Regions from separate parts of the Bacillus sp. N6 genome, predicted to be linked through region 3. Evidence: riboswitches for the same ligand, from Rfam matches in the RefSeq annotation. Region 3 holds a riboswitch; each other region holds the start of a gene.
The links. Region 3 has a riboswitch for S-adenosylmethionine ahead of ACUXVC_RS13245 (ECF-type riboflavin transporter substrate-binding protein). Riboswitches for the same ligand answer to the same signal wherever they lie in the genome.

Region 1 (4,246 bases), 2.3 Mb from region 3:
TCCAAATAATTTACGTTACTCTGAAGAACACGAATGGGTAAAAACTGAAGGTAATGAAGTTGTTATCGGTATCACTCACTTTGCACAAGGTGAGCTAGGTGATATCGTATTCGTTGAACTTCCTGAAGTAGGTGCAACAATCGAAGCTGACGAGCCATTCGGAAGCGTAGAATCTGTTAAAACAGTTTCTGAGTTATACGCACCTGTAAGCGGTAAAGTTGTAGCAGTAAACGAAGAATTAAGTGACCAACCAGAACTTGTTAACGAATCTCCATACGAGGGTGCATGGATGGTTAAAGTTGAACTTTCTGATGCAAGCCAAGTTGAGAAGTTATTAACTGCAGAAAAATATGCAGAAATGACAAACCAAGACTAATTATAGTCGACTAAAGGACAGCCTTTGTGCTGTCCTTTTTTATTTTGTGTAAAATAATGAATGTAGAATCATATACTAATTATCGTGTAGGAGAACGTTTTTTGAAAAAACTTTTTCGTTTAATCTTTATGCAGGTCTAGCCGTTTTTGTTTTTCGTTGTCTAGCTCCAACTCCTAGCCCTTCATGTCTAAGAACCTTCCGCACGAGAAGACAAAAAGCGTCTTCTGTACGGAAGAACCTTAGCCAACAGGGCTAAACAGTCGGTTTCGCTTTTCTTTTGCAAAAATAAACAGGAAACAACATGAAAATAACGAATATACTATATACTAAGTTCAAGGTTGTATAGTATATGGTGATCGGGTGATGACATATGATTTATGTGGAAAAAGTCATTATTGTAGAAGGTACATCAGATAGAAGAAAGATTGAATCTATTATTCGTGAACCAGTGGAAATTGTTTGTACAAATGGTACAATTGGTTTGTCGAAAATGGATGAGCTCGTTGATCAGTTTTTTGATAAGGAAGTGTATGTGCTAGTGGATGCTGATGATGCTGGAGAAAAGTTAAGGAAACAATTTCGAAAAGAATTTCCGCAAGCCGAGCATATCTATATTGATCGCTCGTACCGAGAAGTGGCAACTGCGCCATCTACACACTTAGCAAATGTATTATGGGGAGCCGACATTGACGTTTATACAGAATATTTACGGTAAGGAATGATAGAAGTGATCGATTGGACAGGAGCCGAAGCTACAGCCCTAATAGAGAATGAAGAAAAAACAGTGTTATATGTATATACTCCAATGTGTGGAACATGCCAATTAGCAAAAAAGATGTTAACAGTCGTTGAGATGACAATTGAAGGCCTCAAAATTGGGATGTTAGATTTAAATTATGCTCCGCATTTAGCGAAAGAGTATGGGATTGAAAGTGTACCTTGTTTACTTGTTTTTGAAAATGGGACACTGATGAAGAAGATATATGCATTTCATTCGGTTGAATATTTATATACGGAATTAAAGTAGGCGGCAAAATTTTTGCCGCCTCGACATATTTCTTGGGAAATATGTCGAGATGCAGGATGGATACAGTATTTGTCGAGCGAAAATAACAGGATTGCTCTTTAGTGAGAGGGAATGGTATGTAATAGAAAGTGATATGAAGGATGTGATTTAGGGTGAGATTATATTCTTTGCTTCAATCATTTGTAAATTACGCTAATGGTCAATATCATTTAGAGCCACTTTTAAGACAAGAAGAAAAAACTGTTAATTTCCGCTTTAGAGATGAAAGTTGTTCGTTACAAATTTCAAGAGATTATATAGAGCTGGTACATGAGGAAAGAGGAACGGAACAAATCATTTGCTTAGACGAAAAGGATATAGAACAATTGGTGAATGGAAATGTACGATTGCAAATGTTAATGAATGATGGACGTGTACAATATTCAGGAACGTACCGAACGATGTTATTAGTGGAATCGATGTTTCATATATGTAAACCGATGTCAGTAGGTGCTTAAAATTCTGAAGTTTCATTTTTTACGAAAATTTCTGTTGACATGGTGAGTGTATATTGATACAATTCAAGTCATAAAATATAGACAATTTCATAAATTTCAAATCAGACGAAAATTGAATCTGATTTCTCTTATCAAGAGAGGTGGAGGGACTGTGCCCTGTGAAGCCCGGCAACCGTCAACTTATGTTGAAATGGTGCCAATTCCTGCAAAGCGAATGCTTTGAGAGATGAGAGAGAGGGATAATGTTGTTATATACGCATATAAACCTTTCTGCTTCTCTAAAGCAGAAAGGTTTTTTTATTGTTTGAATGTGGAGGACATTCAAATAATAAAAGTAATGATAACAGTGGACTACACGCATTAAAAATAAAAAATTGCGGAGTCGACCTAAACAAAAAAGGGGTGAACATCATGATTCTATTAGAGAATGTAAGGAAAATATATAAGGCGAAAAGCGGTGATGTCACTGCTGTAGATAACGCCAATTTAAAAATAGAAAAAGGCGAAATATTTGGTGTTATCGGATATAGCGGCGCTGGGAAAAGTTCTTTAATCAGATTGTTTAATCAGTTAGAGAAACCGACTTCTGGCCAAATTACAATTGCGAATCGTGTTATATCAGCAATTACAGGAAGTGAACTTCGTAAGGCAAGGCAAGAAATCGGAATGATTTTTCAGCACTTCAACTTACTTTGGTCACGAACTGTACGTGAAAATATAGAGTTTCCACTTGAAATTGCAGGTGTTGATAAAACGAAGAGAAGAAAACGTGTTGATGAATTAATTCATCTTGTTGGATTAGAAGGAAGAGGAGACGCGTACCCATCTCAGCTGAGCGGGGGACAAAAACAACGCGTTGGGATTGCAAGAGCATTAGCTAACAACCCACAAGTACTTTTATGTGATGAGGCAACGTCAGCTCTTGATCCAGAAACGACAGATCAAATTTTGGATTTACTATTAGACATTAATAAGCGCCTTGGTTTAACAATTGTACTCATTACACATGAGATGCACGTAATTCGAAAGATTTGTAATCGAGTGGCGGTAATGGAGAGAGGAAAGATTGTAGAAACGGGTCCAGTACTTGATGTATTCCGTAATCCGAAGCAAGATATTACGAAACGATTTGTACAGCAGTTAACAGATTCTGAAGATACAAATGAAACGATTGAAAGTTTAATTGAAAAATATCCAGATGGAAAAGTGATTCGTTTGCAGTTTATCGGTGAGGCTGTAGAAAGACCAGTGCTTCAACGATTGATGCAACGCAGTGATATAGAAGTTAGCATTTTGCAAGGAAATATCGCACAAACGAATAACGGTTCTTACGGTAGTTTAGTTGTTCATTTAAATGGTGAGGAAACAGCGATCCAGCAAGCAATAGAAGGAATTCATCAAGATCAAGTAGAGCTGGAGGTGATTGCACATGGATAAGTTACTCGCAAATGTTGATTGGAATCAAATGTTAGAAGCAACTGGTGAAACGTTATATATGACGGCAATCGCAGCTCTTGCGACATTTGTTTTAGGACTAATTTTAGGATTGTTACTCTTCATGACAGCGAAAGATAATTTATGGGAAAACAAATCAATTAATACGGTGATTGGAGCATTCGTAAACATATTCCGTTCTATACCGTTCATCATTTTAATTATTTTATTAATCCCATTCACAAAGATTCTTCTTGGAACAATTCTTGGAGCAAGTGCAGCGCTGCCAGCTTTAATTATTGGAGCGGCACCATTCTACGCGAGAATGGTTGAAATCGCACTTCGCGAAATTGATAAAGGTGTAATTGAAGCTTCAAAAGCAATGGGAGCAAAAACAAGCACAATTATTTTAAAAGTATTGATTCCAGAATCGTTACCAGCATTAGTATCTGGTATTACAGTTACGACAATTGCTTTAGTAGGCTATACAGCAATGGCGGGAGTTGTTGGTGCTGGTGGTCTTGGAACACTTGCTTACTTAGAAGGATTCCAGAGAGGGAATAACGATGTAACAATCGTTGCGACAATTTGTGTATTACTAGTTGTATTTTTAATTCAGTGGATTGGTGATAGTTTAACGACTCGAATAGATAAACGATAATAAAAAACGGGAGGATGTTTCAAATGAAAAAATTATTACTTACGGCACTTATTTCAACTTCAATTTTTGGTTTAGCTGCTTGTGGCGGGAAAGATAAAGATGAAAAGAAACTTGTTGTTGGTGCTTCTAACGTACCGCACGCTGAAATTTTAGAAAAGGCAAAACCGTTACTGGAGAAAAAAGGAATTGAGTTAGAAATTAAAAAATTCCAAGACTACGTATTACCAAATAAATCGTTAGCGGATAAGGAT
Region 2 (4,246 bases), 630 kb from region 3:
ATGGGATTTTGTGTTGTGAACTTACTATATGCGGGTTTTATCATTAGTCTATGCTTCTTATTTATTTAAACGAAAAGCTAGTTTTATACTAGCTTTTTTACATAATAAATCATTTATTTCCCATGCAATTTATAACTGTCTTCCACTCTATGTCCGTAAGGTGTAATGACTCAAATGCAAAAAAATCTTCGCAAATTTTTCCGATCAAGTGTGGATGTTCCCTCAAAAAATTCCACTGTAACGCTTTAGGAAGAAAATATGTTTCATATTCTTTACTTCCCCTTACTACCTCATCTACTTCTCTTTCACAAATTCCTCTTATTAAATAATCATTTCTTAACTCTATTTGAATTTGTTGAAATGTATCGCTGCATTTTTTCAATTGAAGTAAACACGTAATATACTTTCGAAAAAGTTCGTTATCATACTGACAACAGTTTATAATACGATCGACTTCATTCATAATGTACGAGCCTTTTCTTCTATTTGTAATAACCATTTTTCGCGCTTTGATACTTTACTCCTTTTCACAGATTGAAACACTGACCGTTTTATATCACGAATGCCACAAAAACGTAAAACACCTCTCTTCATCACAATCCAATCTGCTGATCGATATAACAATGCGACGTACCATAGAGGCGAGTCTAACGTATTAATAACCCACGCTTTTTTCCCTTGCAATAATCCTTTCGGCAGAGCCCCTTCATATTTATAAGCAAATCCAGCTACGAAAATACGGTCAATAAAACCTTTTAAAATAGCTGGCATCCCCCACCACCATATTGGATAGATGAATAGAATTGTATCTGCTTCTTCTACTAACGTTCTGTATCGAGCTGTTTCTTCTTCATTTACTAAATCACGTCTTTTCTTCTCATCATTAAATACGAGGACTGGATCAAATTGTTCTTTGTATAAATCAAGTACGGTAACTGAATGATTTGTTTCCTGTAGTCCTTTTTGCACATGATTTAAAATCGCCGCATTAAAACTTGAAGGACTAGGATGAGCGTATACAATTAGTACGTTCACTACATAACAACTCCCTCTATAAGTTAAAGTTTCCCCTTCTTTAACATCTTCTCTACAATTTGCATGTTTTTCGAACTTTGTAATAAACGATTTAATACAGTAAGTAACTCTTCCTTTTCTAAACCTTTCAGTTTCTCTTTCACCTTACTCTCACCAGCACCTTGAATATCATAAACAACTGCCGCCATATGTTTACAATAATTTTCATACGGACATTCGCAACTACTTTTTGAAAAATCTTCGAGATCGATAACTACTTCATAATTCCCTGCATTTCCAGTAACGAAAGCAAACACTTTGTTATCTTGTATTTCAACATCTTCTACATGTCCATCTTCATAATATTCATTTCCCTTATCTACAACGTACTTTGGGATCCATTTCGTTATATCTTTTAATAAGTAAGCGTACATAATTGTACCCCTTCCTTTAATTCCCTTTTGACTTCCAAAACCCTGCATGTTATTCTAAGAACTGTTAAATAGCAAGTCTATTTTGCAAAACGACTGACACCTATTCGGCGAAGGTGTCTCTTTTCATTTGCAGCCGATACGAATTGCCTCTTTCAGGCACATTCAATTTTTGACACTACACACTCAACACCATTCCCTGTATCAGGCTGCTTAAGCAGTCTTTTACTCTACATACTCCGTTATTTTAAAAAAAAGAGAGCTTAGCTCCCTTTTCTCGCCTTATAAAATACCCCTTTTTCAGTATAGAGATATTCATCAGCTAATGTAATTTTCCCATCCAGTTTCAGTTCATCTAATAGTCTTGATAAATAAAATTGATGTAACATCTTTTTCGTGAATTTTCCTTCATGATGCGAAACGATATGTTCTTGAATATCTAACAATGATATTGGCTTATCTTGCTCTATCATATATTCATAAACTGTACTACGCAGTTTTACGTATTTTTCGAGTGTCACAGCAATGCGCAACCCCTTTCTTCTTAATATAAATTTTCGTAATCGGTTTTTTTGCAACAAAAAAACCTCTCCGATAAGAAGAAGTTACGTATATATCTTCGTCTTATCTCCCAGAACAAATATGTTCTGCTGGAATTAGCACCTGCATCGCGGTTGCTGGGTTTCATCGGGCCAGTCCCTCCACCTCTCTGGATAAGAAAATATTCACTTAATTCTTACTATACGTAATTTCATTTTAATTGTCAAACAAATATAACAAATAATATTTTCTTCTTTACTGTTCATACTATACATATATGAATATGCAAGGAGGATTATGAAATGCATCAAAATGCTCGCGGATATGTACAAGATTCTTTTCAATCATTACAAGAAGCAAAACATTGTTTAGAAGAAGCACTACAGACTGTTGAAAAAGATTTTAATCGCGCTCGTATTGAGCAATCCCTTTATGCGATCGAACAAGCTATTCAACGCTGCGATTACACCGTTCACATTTTAGAACAAGATTGAAAAAACTTCCCATCATAAGGTGGGAAGTTTTTTCAAATGGCATACTTCATAATTATTGCCGTTATGATTAAAAAATATACAGAATTCACAATTTCTAAAACCCCTACTTTTATAATAGAAATTTTTTTGCCATACAATATAATGGCTCGAATGACACTTGGTATAAAAATAAGTGAGCACCACTGATTAATTGCAAATACAATGATTGTTAATAGAATATGATAACCCCAAGATATAAAACGATACTTCGGATTATTTTTCTCACGTATCATCGTTTTCACATAAAACGTACTACCTAAAAAGTATAAGAATGAAATAAGTGCAATGAATAATGCTGTATGATCGATTTGTTTCATTGAAAAATAATAACTAATTAACCCACCAACACAAAACACAATGATCGCACAAATATCATTTAATAGTGCCCTTTCATTTTTTTGACGAGCATAATGCATATTTACTATAAATAGTGGAATCATGACTATTACGAATAAAAGAATGCGCCATTCATATAATAGAGAAATCATCCCAAATACGAACGCAATAATAAAATATACAATTGAAGCATGTAAATACTCTTTTTTTCGTTTTTGTTTTATGTACATAAGGAATGGATACGTAGCTAAATAGATAAAGAACCAAGCTATAAACAATGGAATGTGATATATAGTAGGTTTTCCAAGTATGACACTTAATAGAAATGGTATAGCAAGCATCGCCCATGCACCATGTTGCTTCGGAATAACTAACTTCATTAACTATACACCTCCCTTTTGAAAATAGTTCTCACCTATTATTATACGAATAATTTTATATAGTAACGGATATATATTGGACTATTTTTTGACAATAAAAAATGCTCCTTACAATATGTAAGAAGCATGAAAGAGGCAAACGAATATGTAAGTCGCGACCCTACCTTATATGAGTATGCTTTTCTATGCTATGTTATGCTTATCTAATATACCGTATTTCTTTTTAAATCTTGTGAGAATCGTAATCCAAGAAGTACTAAATAATAGTAAGAAGACAACATTCGAAATTGCATGGCTCAAATCGAAATAAAAACTTGCGATGTAATACGAAATGACTGTTTCCCACGTTGCCTCTCGTATAAAACCGAGAAGTCCCCAGAAATTCATAATCCAGCCAAATAAAAATCCAACAAACAATCCGTACAGGAGTCTTCCCCATAGCTTTTTCATTAAAAATGTATTACGCAATAATCCAGCTATAAAACCAATCATACCCCATGAAAACATTTGCCACGGCGTCCACGGACCTTGCCCTAAAAAGATGTTAGACACAATCGCTGCTGTTGCACCGATCATAAAACCCGCTTCACTTCCAAACACAATTGCAGAAACGATAATAACAAAAGAAGTTGGTTGTACACTCGGTAAAATAGAAAATGGTACGCGGCTAACTGCTGCAATTGCCGCTAATACAGCAACGAGAACAATTTCACGTGAAACAAACGCCTTCCTTTCAAAACGGATATAGAAAGGTAACATAATAACAACTAATAAAAACAAACTACTTAACATGTAATAACCGTCCATAATAAGTGTAGTAAAGAGTAATGTGCCTATTATTACTGCAAAAATACATATTATGAATGCAACATATCGTTTGGACACGCTTCGTACACATCCTCCCACGTTAATGCATATGGCAATTCTTTTCGAATGAATCGGTTAATAGATGTTGTATAAAAGAAGTTACCACTAAAAAATTCTTTCGGTGCATCATTCATAATGACTGCTC
Region 3 (4,246 bases):
AGTGTCCTCACCTATATTTTTAATTCCGCCAGAATTTTTGAAGACATTACCTTTTCATCCAAATGCAGATATGCCATTCCAACCAGAGGAAATCTCTGAAAAATTACTAAATCAGATGGAACATAAATTTGGAGTAAAACCAAAGAATAATCTTCAATTTATGAATAATAAGGGTGATGTTTGTCTCGTATACACAAGTCGTTATTTTCAACCTAATAGCGAATCGTTCGGGGAAAATAACATTTTTATTGGACCGAGTATTTCAAAGCGTAAAACAAATATAAAGTTTCCACTGGAATCACTTAAAGAAAAGAAAGTTATTTACATTTCAATGGGAACACTGCTTGAAGGACTCGAACCATTCTTTAATACTTGTATTGATACTTTTTCAGATTTTGATGGGATAGTTGTAATGGCAATTGGTGATAGAAATGATATTTCTAAAATTAAGAAAGCACCAGATAATTTTATAATTGCTCCATACGTACCTCAATCAGAAATATTAAATGAAGCAGATGTTTTTATTACACATGGCGGTATGAATAGCGTACACGATGCAATTCATTATAATGTCCCATTTGTAATAATACCGCATGATAAAGACCAGCCAATGATAGCGCAAAGATTAACTGAGCTTGAAGCGGCACATAGACTATTGAAAGAGCATGTTAATGTACACACTTTAAAAGAGGCCGTAACAGATGTTCTTTCAAATGAAAAGTATAAACATGGTATAAGAAAACTGAATGATAGCTTTTTAGAATGTGGTGGTTCAAAAGAAGCAATTGCAGTTATTGAATCTCTTTTAAATAAAGTAAAACTTTAATCGGAAGGGGTTTTACTGCCCATAAATAGTGGGATAAATAGTCGTAACTGTATACAAGCATAGAGGTTCTCACCTTTATGCTTGTATATTCTTATCCAGCAAATTGCACAGCAGTATTTGCATGTAAAAAAGCAGTATCAAAAACGGGAACAGTAAGATCATTTTGGGAGATGAGTAAAGGTATTTCAGTGCAGCCTAATAATATACCTTCAGCACCATTTTGAATTAATGATTTTGTAATTTGTAATAACTCTTCTTTAGATGTTTCTGAAATGATCCCTCTACTTAATTCATCTAATATGACATGGTGGATAAAAGTTCTTTCCTCGTCATTGGGGATAATTGTCTCAATGTTATATTTCGCTAATCGTGATTTATAGAAATCTTGCTCCATCGTTTGTTTTGTTCCTAATAGTCCGATACGTTTTATATTCTGTTCTACCATTTTTTTAGCACTTACATCACCAATGTGAAGAAGCGGGATAGATATTGCTTGTTCTACCTCCTCAGCAAATAGATGTACAGTATTTGAACACATTAATAAACATTCAGCCCCAGATTTTTCAACTTTCTTTGCAACTGTAACTAGTTCATTTTTCACTTCTTCATATTGATGGTTTTGTAATAAAGTAGTTACTTCACCAAAGTCCATACTATATAAAATTAGCTTCGCATTTTGATCGTATTGAGAGAGTGTAAGCGTATTAATATGTTTATAGTATAATGATGTAGATTCCCAACTTAATCCTCCAATCAAACCAATCACTTTCATAATGCATTCCTCCCGAAACGATTTTGAATTCATTATTTCACAATTCCGATAAGAATACAATGATTTAAATGCGCCATTTAACAAAAAATAAAAATAGTAAGAAAAGTGTTGAAATTTACATTCTTTAGTGCCATAATACGAATTACAAATTAATACTTATCCAGAGAGGTGGAGGGAACGGCCCTAAGAAACCTCAGCAACCCCTATGTAATTTTATAGGAAGGTGCTAATTCCGCAGAGGACACGTTGTGTTTTTTGAAAGATAAGAGGATTCTTGAACGTGAAAGAAAATGACCTCTTATATAAGAGGTCATTTTTTGTTGTATAGAAAGGGAGTGTAGATGCATAATTCATTTTTAAATTAAATATAGAGTAATAAAAGTTGACTAATATGAGAGGGGAATTGTAATGAACAAATTATCAACAAAGTTAGTAGTAGCAATCGGTATTGGAGCAGCATTATACGGGATATTAGGACTTTGGGGATTTTCTATTGCACCGAATACATTTATTAAACCAGCATTAGCTATATTAACTGTTTTTGGAGCATTATTTGGTCCAGTGGCAGGACTCTTAATCGGACTTATCGGTCATACCGTAACAGATACGATTGCTGGATGGGGGATTTGGTGGGGCTGGGTTATTAGTTCAGGGATTATTGGTTTTTCGATGGGTCTTATTCAAAAAAGAGTTGGTTTTAGTGTGAAAAACGGGTCGTTTAACAAGGGGCATATTTCTTATTTAGCAATTACTGGGTTAGTTGGTATTGTCATTGCTATTATATTTGCTGGGGCATTTGATATTATTGTGATGGGAGAACCATTTGACAAAATTGTTATACAAGTATTAGGAGCAACAATTTCCGATGTTATCGTTTTCTTAGTAGTTGGATTGCCACTTACAATTGGCTTGACAAAATCTAATAAGAAACATACACATTTAAAAATTGAAAAGTAGGGATGTTAACATGAAACCAATTATTTCGTTTGAACAATTCACCTTTCAATATGGGCATGCTGCGCAGCCTACTTTAAGTGATATTACCTTTCATATATACCCTGGGGAAAAAGTACTAATTGCTGGACGAAGTGGTTCAGGAAAGTCGACATTAGCTCATTGTATAAATGGGCTAATCCCATTTTCTTACGAAGGGACTAGTACAGGTAACGTTTTAATTGCCGGTAAAGACCCGAGGGAAGGAAGTATTTTTGAACAAAGTAAGCAGGTAGGAACAATTTTGCAAGATCAAGATGCTCAATTTATTGGTCTGACAGTAGAAGAAGATGTAGCTTTTTATTTAGAAAATGAATGTGTAAAGCAAGATGATATGAAAAAGATTGTTTCGGACTCATTAAGAAAGGTGAAGATGCATACGTTTCATAAACAAAGTCCACATGAATTATCAGGAGGTCAAAAGCAAACAGTTTCTCTAGCTGGTTTATTAACAACAAATGCGGATATATTATTGTTCGATGAACCGTTAGCGAACTTAGATCCACTAAGCGCCGTACATACGATAGAACTTATGAAAGATATACATGAGCAATATAATAAAACGATTGTTATTATCGAACATAGGATAGAAGAAATTTTAAAGCTGGATTTAGACAAAGTTATATTAATTGATGAAGGTAAAGTCATTGCAATAGGAACACCAAAAGAAATCTTAGCGTCAAATATATTGCCACGTATTGGCTTAAGAGAGCCTATTTACATCGAAGCATTAAAGAGATTACATTTTGATCGTAATAATGACGTAATATATCCAATGGAAAACCTTCAAAAAGAAAAGGTAGGTAACGTTCTAAAAGAGTGGATGGAGAAACAAGTCATATTAAAAGGTAATACTAAAAACAAGGAATTACTTAAAGTGGAGAATTTATCATTTTCATACCCTAATAAACAAAAAGTATTAGAAAATGTAAACCTTTCAATATATGAAGGAGAAATTGTGGCACTGTTGGGACATAATGGAGCAGGGAAATCCACATTAGCTCATAGTCTTATAGGCATAAACAAAATGAAAAATGGGAAAATCTTGTTAGAAGGTGAAAATATTAGTTCTTGGTCTATTCGTAAACGTGGGGAAATCATATCTTACGTGATGCAAAATCCAAATCATATGATTACACAGCCTACTGTTTTTGAAGAAGTTTCATTTACATTAACATTACATAATTTTTCTAAGGAAGAAATTAAGAATAGAGTAGAAGGAACTTTAAAAATTTGTGGTTTATATCCATTTCGTAATTGGCCAATTCAAGCACTAAGCTATGGGCAAAAAAAGAGATTAACAATCGCATCTGTATTAACAACAAATCCTAAGCTTATCATATTAGATGAACCGACAGCGGGACAAGATTATTATCATTATAAACAATTTATGTCGTTTATTAAAAAACTAGCTAAGAAGGGTATTTCATTTATTTTTATCACTCACGATATGAATCTCGCACTAGAATATGCAGACCGTGCAGTAGTTCTACATGAAGGGAAAATTATTGCGGATAATACAGTGTCTAATGTATTTGGTGATCAAGAAACGTTACAAATAGCTAACTTAAGAGAGAGTTCTTTAACCAAGCTTGTTAAATTTAGTGGGATTGCATGTCCGGAAAAATTTATGGAACTTTATTTAGATAGTAATA

Region 1: linked by a shared signal. The riboswitch ahead of ACUXVC_RS25135 (methionine ABC transporter ATP-binding protein) and the one ahead of ACUXVC_RS13245 (ECF-type riboflavin transporter substrate-binding protein) in region 3 are both predicted to bind S-adenosylmethionine.
Region 2: linked by a shared signal. The riboswitch ahead of ACUXVC_RS16580 (hypothetical protein) and the one ahead of ACUXVC_RS13245 (ECF-type riboflavin transporter substrate-binding protein) in region 3 are both predicted to bind S-adenosylmethionine.

Annotation. Positions count from the first base shown of each region.
Region 1 covers NZ_CM127843.1:4,852,167-4,856,412, reverse strand. The annotation lists gene gcvH (glycine cleavage system protein GcvH) at 1-376, shown strand, start outside; gene ACUXVC_RS25150 (toprim domain-containing protein) at 747-1,091, shown strand; gene ACUXVC_RS25145 (thioredoxin family protein) at 1,095-1,403, shown strand; gene ACUXVC_RS25140 (hypothetical protein) at 1,556-1,900, shown strand; SAM riboswitch class I at 2,026-2,133, shown strand; gene ACUXVC_RS25135 (methionine ABC transporter ATP-binding protein) at 2,312-3,337, shown strand; gene ACUXVC_RS25130 (methionine ABC transporter permease) at 3,330-3,995, shown strand; gene metQ (methionine ABC transporter substrate-binding lipoprotein MetQ) at 4,019-4,246, shown strand, end outside.
Region 2 covers NZ_CM127843.1:3,221,991-3,226,236, forward strand. The annotation lists gene ACUXVC_RS16560 (short-chain fatty acid transporter) at 1-69, shown strand, start outside; gene ACUXVC_RS16565 (type I restriction-modification system subunit M N-terminal domain-containing protein) at 110-463, opposite strand; gene ACUXVC_RS16570 (NAD(P)H-dependent oxidoreductase) at 460-1,035, opposite strand; gene ACUXVC_RS16575 (SWIM zinc finger family protein) at 1,059-1,448, opposite strand; gene ACUXVC_RS16580 (hypothetical protein) at 1,709-2,026, opposite strand; SAM riboswitch class I at 2,067-2,165, opposite strand; gene ACUXVC_RS16585 (hypothetical protein) at 2,288-2,479, shown strand; gene ACUXVC_RS16590 (YwiC-like family protein) at 2,512-3,234, opposite strand; gene ACUXVC_RS16595 (ECF transporter S component) at 3,418-4,119, opposite strand; gene ACUXVC_RS16600 (ABC transporter ATP-binding protein) at 4,092-4,246, opposite strand, start outside.
Region 3 covers NZ_CM127843.1:2,591,187-2,595,432, forward strand. The annotation lists gene ACUXVC_RS13235 (macrolide family glycosyltransferase) at 1-826, shown strand, start outside; gene ACUXVC_RS13240 (aspartate/glutamate racemase family protein) at 918-1,598, opposite strand; SAM riboswitch class I at 1,752-1,867, shown strand; gene ACUXVC_RS13245 (ECF-type riboflavin transporter substrate-binding protein) at 2,007-2,555, shown strand; gene ACUXVC_RS13250 (ABC transporter ATP-binding protein) at 2,566-4,246, shown strand, end outside.